2 regions of the Paenibacillus sp. AR247 genome follow, and region 2 is predicted to be linked to the other one. Evidence: a T-box and tRNA genes for the amino acid it is inferred to sense, from the RefSeq annotation. Region 2 holds a T-box; the other holds one or more tRNA genes.
The links. A T-box is a leader RNA that pairs with one kind of tRNA and senses whether it is charged. The one in region 2 lies ahead of leuS (leucine--tRNA ligase), so its partner is inferred to be a tRNA-Leu.

Region 1 (6,070 bases), on a different contig from region 2:
TGCTTGGCAAAGCCCGGCTGAACGGGCATAAACGTCTCGAAGGCAGTGGATGCGGCCGGCATGTTCATCGTAATCTCTCCCCCGGAATTGGAATAGGAATATGGCTTATGGTAGATAATATGACTATTTTACTCCTCGATTGATAGATTTGAAAGTATATTTAACATTTTAAGTTATAAAACATGACATTAATTTATGTGGTAATTTTCATTAATGCATTGGGAGAGCCTTTAGAGGAACCCAGGGGAACGACAGGGAGTAGAGTGATCTGTGGGCTGGGGGTATATGGCTGTGATTGTAAAAGAAATAAAAAGCACCCTTCTGCCAGGTGCAGAAAGGTGCTGAATCGATCAAGCCCAAGGGGCTTTATACGGTTGTGGACGTTCCGGTATCGCGGTTTGGCATGTTGTTGTTCTTGGCCCGTTTGGCAAGATAGAATGCGTATACCATGACGAACAGGACGAGGAACAAGGATGCGTAACGGTACATTGCCCCGTAAGTCGAGTATTGGGCGATCTGGCCCAAAATCATGGCTCCAACGGCGATGCCAAGGTCCAGCGAGTTGAAATACATACTGTTGGCGAGTCCCTGCTTTTGCGGAGGAACCTGCTGCAGCATCCAGGATTGAAGGGTCGGCTGAACCGTGCCGAATCCGAGGCCGTAGCACAGAGCGGCCAAGGCTAAAAATCCGGTGGTATGGGCATAAGACAGCAGCCATAGCCCTCCAATGAGCAGCACCGCCGACGGAATGAGCAGGGCGATATGCCCCTTGCGGTCGTAAATTTTGCCCGATATGGGCCGAATCAGCACGACGGCGGCCGCATTGAACAGAAAGAACAGCGATGCGTTCGCGAGGCTGGCCTCTTTTCCGAACAAATTAATAAAACTGAGCAGTCCGCCATAGGTAATGGACATCAGCAGGTTCATCAGGCTGGGCAGAAGGAGCGCTTTCGGAAAGCCCTGCTTCTGGGGAACCGCCGTAAATTCTTTTGGAATGGCCGGGGCGACCGGTTTTACCTTTTTGGTCAGCGGAATGACCAGCGGGAAGATCAGGGTAATAACGATTAGCGTAGCATATACCAGCGTGTCGAACCCTTTGTTCTCCAGAAGCGCCGTCCCGATGACAGGTCCAAGCGAAAGGGCGATGCTTGTCGACAGTCCGAAATAGCCCATTCCCTCGCCCAGCCTGCGGACCGGTATAATACCGGATGCCATCGTAGGCAGCGTCGTGCTGCCCATGCCGAAGCCAACGCCGAACACGATCCGCATCAGCAGCAGCAGCGCCATCGTGCCGCTCCACAGGTAACCGAAGGTGGCGAGCAGCGCTAAGGCAAGGCCGATATATAAGATTTGATTACGGATGCCTTTCTCCAAAGCCTTGGCGGAATACAGGCGCGCCGCGATCGCAGCCAGCGAGAACAGGGTCGTAAACATGCTGACCATGAAGGCGCTGGCGTGAAAATGTTCTTTTACATAGCCGGACAGAGGGGATACGATCATTTGCAAATTTAAAAATAACAGCAGGTTGCACAGCGTAAGCATAATAAACTCACGTGTCCACAGTTTCTCTCGGGTGTCGTTCATAGGTGACTCCTACTCCATTAAAATTCGGTCTATATTTTTATTGATTTGATCCATGATGCGGTTCAGTGACTCCAATTGCTCGTCCGTAATGCCGGCGATCAGCTCGTCATTGAGCTTCAGCTCCATCGGGATCGTTTCTTTCATCAGCTCCTGCACGGCTGGCGTGGCGTAGATTAAATAAGCCCGGCGGTCAGCCGGATCCGGCTTGCGCTGAATCAGTTCTTTCTTGTCCAGCACATCGAGAATGCGGGTGATGGAGGGCTGGTCTTTGCCGGAGCGAAGCGCGAGTTCCTTCTGGTTAATGCCTTCCTGGAGGTGAACCTGGTACAGTACGGACCATTGCTCGGGTGTGATGCCGTAAGGCTTAAGCAGGCCTGCAAAAATAGAAGACATTCTGCGGGACATATTTCCGTATCGGAAACCGATCGTTTGGGACGAAGATGAGAAGCGGGTCAGGGAAAACACTCCTTCAAAATATAATTGTCATAACAATTATATGGATATGAACAAAGAACGTCAACGAAAAAAAGCTGCGGTGCGTTGACGATGATTTTGAAGAAGTGTTTTGTTGGGGAAGAGACTGGAGGTGGTGCAGCTACTGATGAGTAGGCGTGTCCAATATGGACGAGTACTTGGGATACAGCCGGCGTATGCAGTCCGGGCAAATATCGTGCGTGAATTCGGTGTGGGCATGCTTTTGCAAAAAACTCTCGATGGAATTCCATAAGTCATCGTCATCGCGAATTCGTTTGCAGACAGCGCAGATGGGCAGCAATCCGCGTAGAGTGCGGATCTGGGATAAGGCGGTCATCAAGTCGTTCTCGAGCTGTTTGCTTCGGCTGATATCCGACAGGCAGACGATCATTCCCCGGGGTTCCTCCCTGGCGCCGTTCCGGAGCGGGAATGCCTCGATTTGAAACCAGCGGGAGGGCTGGATGCAGCTCGATCGGAATTCGTTCCTGTAGTATGTAGAAATACCCTGCAAAACCGCCTGGAGTCTGTCCAGGTCTTGTTCGTCTTCTCCCGAAAGGGCGTCGGCGATTTGCATGAAATTAATACCAACCCAGTTAAAGGATTGGGGGACGCCTTCGTCATATGCGCTTTGAATCCAGGCGTGGTTCACTGAAATGATAACTCCTCCGGCATCCACGACGGCAATACACTGCCTCATGGCATGGATCAATTCATGATAAGAAATGTCGAGTGTGTGCAAAAGCGGTCGCTCCCTGTCTTGGTATTGGTCATAAGCGGGCCCGAATCGCGTTGGAAAGGTAAGGTCAGATATGAAGTGAATGATTGCAGGGCGGTTGGATTAGAAAAGGGACTAATGATACAATAAGAGCCATAGGTATGGAAATTCCTAATATAAAGAATACTATACACGTTTTTGCGTCATATTGCAAGCATAAAAATTACTTAAATGCGTCGTTTTTTTGCGACATGACTGGAAGGCGGTTTTTTATGCAATCCATTTACGGACGTATTGAGGCATTGATTAAGCAGAAGGGGATGACCAAAAAGTCGTTTTGCGAGCAGCTTAATATCAGCACGGGGAATTTCGGAGATTGGAAAAGGGGGAAGTCCACCCCGAGCACCAATAAATTGATCGAAATTTCGAGCTTTTTCGGCGTCAGCCTTGACTGGCTGATTCTGGGTAAGGAACCGGGGCCGTATATGGTGAAAGAGCAGCAGGATCCTTATTTGTGGGAAAACGGAAGGCAGTTAAATGAAATGCCGCTATCCGATCACGAGAAGGAGTTTATCAAGGAGTACATCAAGTTTGTGGAATACCGGAAGAACCAGTCCCGCGATCAGTAAGATGAAGGTCAAGTACATACATGGGAACAGAAAAGGCACTTCGCTGCGGCAGGGCAGAGCGGAGTGCCTTTGTGGTGTTGGTAAAGGGTTCACGAGGCGATATGGGAGTCGTTCTCCTGGATGTTGACAAGGTCTGTGGGCAGGGAGTCTTTCTCCGCTGTCCATGCGCGCTCCATTTCAGCCGTCCATTTGCCGGCCAACGCTTTGGCGTCGTGAGGCGGAATGCTTAGCGAGCGGGCAGCGAGCTGGATGCATGTGCAGACCGCAGATTGCATATAGCCATAAACGGTGTGGTCGCGGCTGGACCCGAGCTGATAGTTGACATAGGCATGCGCCGTGGCCAGGCAGACGGGAGACAGCTCCTTCTGCGCGAGTTCGTCAAGAACCTTCAGATTGAGCCAGGGGTACAGAGCCTGGGCCAGTTTCAAAAGTCTTCTGCCCCGTTGGCGCACCGCTTCATCATTTTCATGTGCAGCGATTCTTCCGAGGATGTACCGGTCAATTCGGGCGATCTGACGGATATCCCGTTGGTCGGCAGCTGCGTAAATCGCCAGAATGGCCGCGCCGTCTTGGCGGACCAAGCGATTCGTCATCGGATGAAGGATGAACCCTTCCAGCTCTTCCTGGCTCTGGATGCGCCCTTCTGCAATTCGGGTTTGGAGGTCAAACACATGGCTGAAGCCTCCAACCGACAAGTCGTTATCCAGCGTTTGCACGTAATCGAGCAGTTTGGTGCTTTTGTCGTTCAACACGGTCACCTCCAGATTATCTTATGACAATAAATATGACGTGAATTGCAGATTGGAATCATCGAACACTATTATTTGTAAGTTAATATTACATAAATATAATGATTTGTCAATGTTAGAGCGACTTATTCACTGTATTAGGTGGTTTTAATGTTATATAATATTACACAAATGATGTTCTAATTCATTTCCCTTTACAATTCGGATGATTTTGTGTATAATAAAAAGTTCGCTAAATGAACTTTGGATATGCGGTAGTGGTGGAATGGCAGACACGCTATCTTGAGGGGGTAGTGGGCGTACGCCCGTGGAGGTTCGAGTCCTCTCTACCGCATCTATGAACACAGAAAGAAGCTTCCTTGGAGAAATCCAGGGAAGCTTTTTTGCTTTGTGGCATGTTGTGTCACTATTCGCTTTTTCCGGATGCAAGCAGCTTGCGGATGTCGTTTTCGATTTTGTCGGGTGTCGTTTTGGGCGCGTAACGCTTGATGACCCTGCCCTTGGAATCGACCAGGAACTTGGTAAAGTTCCACTTGACCGCTTTTGATCCGAGCACACCTGGCGCTTCCCTGGTCAGGTATTGAAACAGTGGATGGGCGTTGCTGCCCTTGACGTCGATCTTCTCAAACATCGGGAACGTGACCCCGTAATTCATCTGGCAGAATTCGCCGATCTCCTCGCTGGTACCTGGCTCCTGATTGGCAAACTGGTTGCTCGGAAAACCGAGAATTTGAAAATGATGGTCGCGGAACTCGTCGTACAGCTCCTGCAGCCCGCGAAACTGCGGCGTAAATCCGCATTTGCTGGCCGTGTTCACGATCAGCAGCACGTCACCTTCATATTCCTTTAACGATACCTCTTTGCCGCGCAGCGTGTTCACTTGAAAATCGTAGACGCTCACTGCCATCCTCCTCCTTTTGTGCTGCTATGAATCATCATCCAGCCGAAGCATTTACCAAGCGCACAATTTAATTTTAAACGATTGAACTGTAATGTCAATGCGGATATTCCTGCGAGCCAGTGTCCCTGAATGACCTGGTTTTCATAAATGCGCCAAATCGGGAGCATGGAAGAGGTAGAAGTCAAAAAGCCAAAATGTAAGCGCTAATAAGGTCCTGAATGTTCCAAAATTCGCGGTTCATGATTTTTAGACTGCCTTTACAGCTTGGAAGGAGCGGGTGTATGATTCAGAGCGTATTCAATACAGTTTCCATTACTAATCGCTGAGTTTCCGCAAAAAAGCGCGGAAATCGGGGGAACCAAACGCGTGCCATGGAGCAGCGAACCGGTGTGAGAGTCGGGGGGCTGCAGCCAGCCGCAGGGGTGAATCCCGGCTACGGATGCCATGGATCCGGCCGGGTAGAGCGACTCTCACCGCTCGAATCCGTCAGCTAACCTCGTAAGCGCCGTTTGAGAGAGGAATGATGAAACTTGCGACCCGAATAAACCTTCGGATCACAGGGGGATCAGCTGGCCTCTGTGTTTTTTTACCCTTTTTTAGCTTACTGGAACAAAAGAGAGCATTCATCACAATCAAATACACTTATCAATAACGCTTAATTTCGGCCGGAAACGGCCGGGAGCGGGGGAACCACAGCGGCCGCCTGGAACGGAAGCCGCCGGGGTGAATCTTTCCGGTACGATAAGTACCGGAAGGTAGGGCGACTCTCACGCCCGAATCCGACAGCTAACCTCGTCAGCGTAACGGGAGAGGCAGCACTTGTCGTGCGCATGTTGAATATAGGACGATCCTATTTATATTCGTCCACATTCAAGAAGCCGCGGGAAAGGTCCTTCTTTCCCTGCGGCTTCTTTTGCGTATTCGCGGCTGCCGCACAGGAGGAGCCTTTGAAATGGACAACGTCGTCATTGTGACCGCGCCGAACGAGGCGGGACGCAATTTTATCAAGCTGCTGATG
Region 2 (6,070 bases):
TGCTCTCCGTACCAATCGATGTACTGTTGTCTGGCAGTGGGATGAATAAAGGTACATGTGATGGCCAGGTCAGTGAGAAAAGGACCGAATCCGCATGCGCCAAAGTCAATGGGATGGGCAGCCCCATCTGCAAACACGATATTGGGAGGAACGATATCTCCGTGCAATACACCCCAAGTCAACTTGTTTTTAGGGAGTGTGTCCAGCAAAGCCATCGCTTTTTCCCCGGCGGCTTCAAGAATCTGAACATCATGTGCATCTAATAACCCTTCCCGCACCTGCTGCTTGAGCAGGTCCAGAGCGTTCTGTATGCGTTCACGATGAACCGTTGGACGGATAAAAGACGAAGGGGGCTGCCACATACTGGCATGCTGATGCAAAGCTGCCGTCATTTCAGCGGTGGACTTCAATTCCTGATCGCTGGTAAAGTACTGTTTTTGCTCGCCTTCCACCCAACGGAGCATCGTACAACTTATATCGTCCACTTGTGTAACATAAGAACCCAGCCGATTACGTTTTGGCACAGGGAGGGTGAGATGGGTATCACGATTAAGCGCATCCAACCATACCAGCTCAGATTCCAGTACATCCCGGCGCGTCCACATGGTTTCAAGCGTACTGATTTTTAGATTTGTGAACACGCAGGCTGTACAGCAGCCCATGATGATCTTCAATTTTGAAAACCGCGGCACCGCTTTGTGCTACGGGCGACACGGATACAGCATTTATATCGTACTGAGCAAACGCATGCTGCGCGATGATTGCAAGATCCATTCGATTCACACCTTCTAAAGGAAATAGCCCCTAACACCGGGGGATTGATATGATACTCGCTCTAGAGCTGAACTACAGCTTAATGACAGGAATCCAAACCTCCATTTCGTACATGTTGTTACCGAGATCGTAAGTCATTTCAAATTCGGGACCGTTTGCCGCTTCGTAATGAGAGCTTGGAAACCACTCGCCCCAGATCCGCCTCCACAATCCATGAATGTCATTCTGTCCACTCGGATTGATTCCGGTTGAAAAAATCGCATAAGACTGAGGGGGGATTTGAAGCTTTTCAAATCCTTCAGGCAAGCCGCTTTGGGGTAAAAAGTAACCGATCATGTACGAAAGTTGTTCTCCTTGCTTGTTGTATAAAACCGCATGGAGCTGGCCGTGTTCGCCTAAACCTGCGGCAGCGCGGATTCGTTTGACCGTTCCATCGGAAATACACTTTTGCCAAAACGCGGGTATTTCGATAAACGGATTCTCGCCGTCGGCATGGATCACAGTCGAAACGCCGAACATTTCAAAGGCAGGTTTTCCTTCCATTCTGTAGTTCATCTCGACATCTCCGCGAATCGAAATGTGAAAGGATAACCGAGGATAAGCCTTAAGCGACACACCGTTGTCGCGCGCAGCCTTTGGCATGACACCGTGCATTTTTTTGAACGCCCTGGAAAATGCCTCGGGTGATTCGTAACCATACTTCAGTGCAATATCGATCACCTTTACACCACCGGATTGCAGTTCAAATGCGGCAAGGGTAAGCCGTCTGCGCCGAATATACTCGGACAGCGAAACGTTTGTGATGAACGAAAACATGCGTTGAAAATGGTAAGCCGAGCAGCAGGCCGTTCCGGCCACTTGGTCATAGTTGATCTCTTCCGACAGATGCGTTTCGATGTATTCCAACGCATGATTCATGCGTTTCAGCCAATCCATACAGATCATCCCTTCAACATTAATTATATGGAGTACCGAAAATGAAGCCTTGCATTCCATGCACAGAAATATCAGGTTTTCCGTCTTGCCTTACCACATACGCTGCAGTTCCTAAAAGAAAAAACGAACAGCTGAACAAATCAGCTGTTCGTGGTCAGTCCTGAAGCATTTCGCCGAGCAACACGCCGTCCGGATGGTTCAGCTTGCGGAATTGTCCCGGCGTGTAGCCGGTTTCCTTTTTAAACTTGCGGATAAAATTCGGGGTGTCGGCATACCCGACCCGGCCGATGATTTCCTTGAGCGGTTCCTGGGTCGTCACGAGCAGCCGCTTGACCTCCTCCATCCTTTTCTGCCAGATGTACTGGGTAAAGTTCAGCCCCACATTTTCCTTAAACGTCCGGCTGAAATGCGATGGAGAAATTTCAAACAGATCCGCCAGGCTCTCCAGGCTCAGGCTGTGATCCATAAAGTGCTGGTCAATATAGCCGAGCATCTGGTCCTTCAGCGAGCTCTCCTTATGCTTGGTCTCCTGCTGCACCTGCGTGCAAATATAGGAGGCCAGCTTCCTGAGCTGCCCCTCGAATTCATCCAGGGACTGAAAAGCGCTGCTGGTCGGAATCTCCTGCGTAATATGGTGGATGCCAAGCTCCGAGGCGGTCTTCAGCATCGTATTGAGAATGTCAAAGCAGATGCAGCGGGAGAGCAGCGGTGACGGGCTGCCCTCTTTTAGGCTCGTCATCGCTTCGCCGATCATGTGGGCAGAGACGTCATGGCTGCCCTGTTTCAAGCTTTGGGACAGCTTCAGCAGCACGTTTTTCGGAATCCAGAAGGCTTCCTCGCTCGCCGGCGCCAGTTTTTCAAAGAACGTAATACCGCCTTTCTCCGACGGAGTATGGAATTCCAGCGCCGAGCAGGCTTCGATAAAAGACTGATTGAGCTGCCCCGCCTGTGAATATCCGGTGCCGACGCCCATGATGGGGTTAAAGTCGAACGCCTCCAGGATATTGCTGCGGACGGCATCGACGATCCGGCTCATATGGATGAAGCTCTCCATCGCCGGGTGCGGGTCAAAGCAGACGATGAGGGCCATCTGGTCACGGCGCGGGAGCTCCACGCTGTAAGCGGATGCCCGGAGCCCGGGGATGTCCACTTCGGCAAGGAGGGAAGCGAGCGTCTGCCAATCCTGGTAATCCTGGGAATGGTCAGCAAGCTCGCCTCGTTCCAAGGCGATGACAAAAAACTGCGAACGGTCAAACCGGATATTAAAGGCTTCCAGCAGATCCGGCTCGAGCTCCCGGTCTTCTCCCTGCTGGAGCAGTCTCAGCAGAAGATGGTTCCGGGCGTACGGTTCCTGAAGGTCGGCACGGGAGCTATATTCCTGCAGCGCGGAGCGGATATGCTCCAGTTCATTGACCGGAAGGAGCGCATCTCCCGTTCCCCGGTCGTTTCTGGACTTCGAATTGGCGAAATCGACTAGGGCCGAAATCGGGTGATATTGTCTGCGGGCCAGAAGCAGGGCGATGCCGATGCCTGCCAGCACCACGATGCTGAACAGCATGATGATAAAGCTGCGGATGTGCAGCACGCTGCTGAAAAACTGATCGCTTGGCATCAGCGTCACATACGTCCAGCCGTTCATGTCCGATTTGGTGGAAACGACGGAATGCGCTTTTCCGCCCAGCTCCACGCTGTGAATGCCCGGATCGAGGGAAAACAGATGTCCCGTGTCCAGGCCGTTGATCGTTTCACCGTGATTGTTGGCGGCCAGCACCTGTCCGTGGTTGTCAAAAATGTACGCCAGCCCCTTGTAGCTGCCCAGAATGGAATCGATCAGACCCGTGAGCTCCGACTCATCGATCAAATACATGACCGTTGCGTGGGGATTCGGGCTGTTCGGCGTAATCGGCACCAGGTAGGCAAGCAGCGACTGCTGCCTGTAAGTGCCCCGGATCACCCGGTCCGCCGGACGCATTGTGGGAAAGGACACGTCGTTTAAATCGCCCATCAGGCTGTCTTTGGACCAATTCTGGAATATGTACTTCTCGCTGAACACGTCCAAGCTGCTAAGCCCCTGCGAGGAGTAAATCCGGTCGTCATGATGAAAATATAAAAATACATCTCCGATGATGGAGCTGGTTGACTTAAATTGATCCAGAGCGTCGATCGCCTCCCGGGAATAGAACGGATCATGGACCCGGTAAGAGATCAGGCGGTCGTCGTAGGCGATCCTTGAGGCGATGTCGCCGAGCTCCTTCATACGGCCGTCGACGATGCTTTCCGCCTGCGTCAGCTGGTTCAGATGGCTTTGCTCGATTTCCTCCCGGAGGTTGCCCGCGGCGCTTTGGTAGATGAAGACGGTTACAAAAACGAGAGGAAGCAGCAAAATAAACAGATAAGACCATATATATTTCAAAAACAGCTTCGATTTCAAGTACCTTCTGAGGTTACGCTTCAAACTTTCCGCCTCCCTTTGGTTCAATCATAACAAAAAATTCCCTACCGGACATGGAATAATTCCGGCTGGCGGGTTTTTTGGAGGGAAAAGCAGGGCTTGTCCGCCAGGCTGGATACGTTGACTCGATGGATTTTTTTATATATAATATGTTTCAATGTTTCAACCATGAAAAACTGCAAATGAAGCGATGATAAGGGGTATTAGTTCCAGGGATGTCATACAGAGAGCCGGCGGGGGGTGCAAGCCGGTTGACGATTTGGGATGAACTCGCCTTTGAGCTATGATGTGAAGCGCGTTCAGAACGCGTCAAGAATCATCGATTCACCCGCGTTAAGGGTGCAAAGGGAGCGGGGATAAAGCATGTCCTCCGCTAACTAGGGTGGTACCACGGGAATCAAACCTCTCGTCCCTAGCGATGATACGCTATGGATGAGAGGTTTTTTTGTTGCAAACATGAAAGACGAGCGCCGTGCCGTCCCGGAATAACGGGCGGGCAGCGGGCGCACTTTAGGAGGCAAATGAGCATGAGTAACCAAGAGCAGGTTCAAGGCCAGGGCTACCAGCACAAGGTGATTGAACCGAAATGGCAGAAGTATTGGGATGAGCATCACACATTCAAGACGACAGAGGATCCTGAAAAGCCGAAATTTTACGCGCTGGATATGTTTCCTTACCCGTCCGGAGCGGGGCTTCATGTCGGCCACCCGGAAGGGTACACGGCGACGGACATCGTTTCCCGCTTCAAGCGGATGAAGGGCTATAACGTGCTGCATCCGATGGGTTGGGACGCATTCGGCCTGCCGGCGGAGCAGCATGCGATGGATAAGGGCGAGCACCCTCGGGAAATCACGATCAAGAACATTAACACGTTCCGGCGTCAGATCAAGTCGCTCGGCTTCTCTTATGACTGGGACCGCGAGATCAGCACGACCGATCCGGAATATTATAAATGGACGCAGTGGATTTTCATCCAGCTGTACAAACGCGGCCTTGCCTATGTTGCCGAAGTGCCTGTGAACTGGTGTGAAGCCCTCGGGACCGTACTGGCCAACGAGGAAGTCATCGACGGGAAGAGCGAGCGCGGCGGCCATCCGGTCGTCCGCAAGCCGATGCGCCAATGGATTCTGAAGATTACCGAGTATGCCGACCGGCTGCTGGAAGATCTGGATGACCTGGATTGGAGCGAAAGCCTGAAGGATATGCAGCGCAACTGGATCGGAAGATCGAAGGGCGCTGAAGTGCAGTTCGAAATCGAAGGGCATGACGCCAAGCTGACGGTATTTACGACCCGTCCCGACACGCTGTTTGGCGCTACTTATTGCGTGCTCGCTCCCGAACAGGAGCTGGTAGAGCGCATTACGACGCCTGAACAGAAGGATGCGGTGAAGGCCTACCAGGAGCAGGCAGCCCGCAAGAGCGATCTGGAGCGCACCGATTTGGCCAAAGACAAAACCGGTGTGTTTACCGGAGCCTATGCCGTCAATCCGGTGAGCGGCGAGAAGCTCCCGATCTGGATTGCGGATTACGTGCTGGCAGGTTACGGAACCGGAGCCATTATGGCGGTGCCGGGGCATGATTCCCGCGACTGGGAATTCGCCAAGAAATTCGGCCTGAACATCGTCGAAGTGGTCAAAGGCGGAAACGTGCAGGAGGAAGCTTATACCGGGGACGGAGAGCATGTGAACTCGGGCCCGCTGAACGGACTGCACACCGAAGAAGCCATCGCTGCAATGATCGCGTGGCTTGAGGAGAACGGCAAAGGCCAGGGCAAGGTAACCTACCGCCTGCGTGACTGGCTGTTCAGCCGCCAGCGCTATTGGGGCGAGCCGATTCCGATTCTGCATCTGGAGGACGGCACAATGAAGACCGTTCCCGAGGATCAGCTTCCGCTGCTGCTGCCGGATG

Region 1: it encodes a tRNA-Leu, which carries the amino acid that the T-box ahead of leuS (leucine--tRNA ligase) is inferred to sense. The anticodon was not compared.

What each region holds. Positions count from the first base shown of each region.
Region 1 is NZ_PCZT01000025.1:252,686-258,755, reverse strand. Features, by position in the region: gene CPT76_RS34085 (AraC family transcriptional regulator) at 1-68, opposite strand, end outside; gene CPT76_RS34080 (MFS transporter) at 367-1,584, opposite strand; gene CPT76_RS34075 (MarR family winged helix-turn-helix transcriptional regulator) at 1,594-1,977, opposite strand; gene CPT76_RS34070 (PAS domain-containing protein) at 2,180-2,797, opposite strand; gene CPT76_RS34065 (helix-turn-helix domain-containing protein) at 3,046-3,402, shown strand; gene CPT76_RS34060 (urease accessory protein UreF) at 3,492-4,151, opposite strand; tRNA gene CPT76_RS34055 (tRNA-Leu) at 4,403-4,485, shown strand; gene CPT76_RS34050 (glutathione peroxidase) at 4,558-5,052, opposite strand; cyclic di-AMP (ydaO/yuaA leader) riboswitch at 5,363-5,573, shown strand; cyclic di-AMP (ydaO/yuaA leader) riboswitch at 5,695-5,867, shown strand; gene CPT76_RS34045 (hypothetical protein) at 6,005-6,070, shown strand, end outside.
Region 2 is NZ_PCZT01000012.1:138,977-145,046, forward strand. Features, by position in the region: gene CPT76_RS21960 (phosphotransferase enzyme family protein) at 1-674, opposite strand, end outside; gene CPT76_RS21965 (AraC family transcriptional regulator) at 847-1,770, opposite strand; gene CPT76_RS21970 (helix-turn-helix domain-containing protein) at 1,865-4,165, opposite strand; T-box leader at 4,344-4,579, shown strand; partial or broken gene leuS (leucine--tRNA ligase) at 4,690-6,070, shown strand, end outside.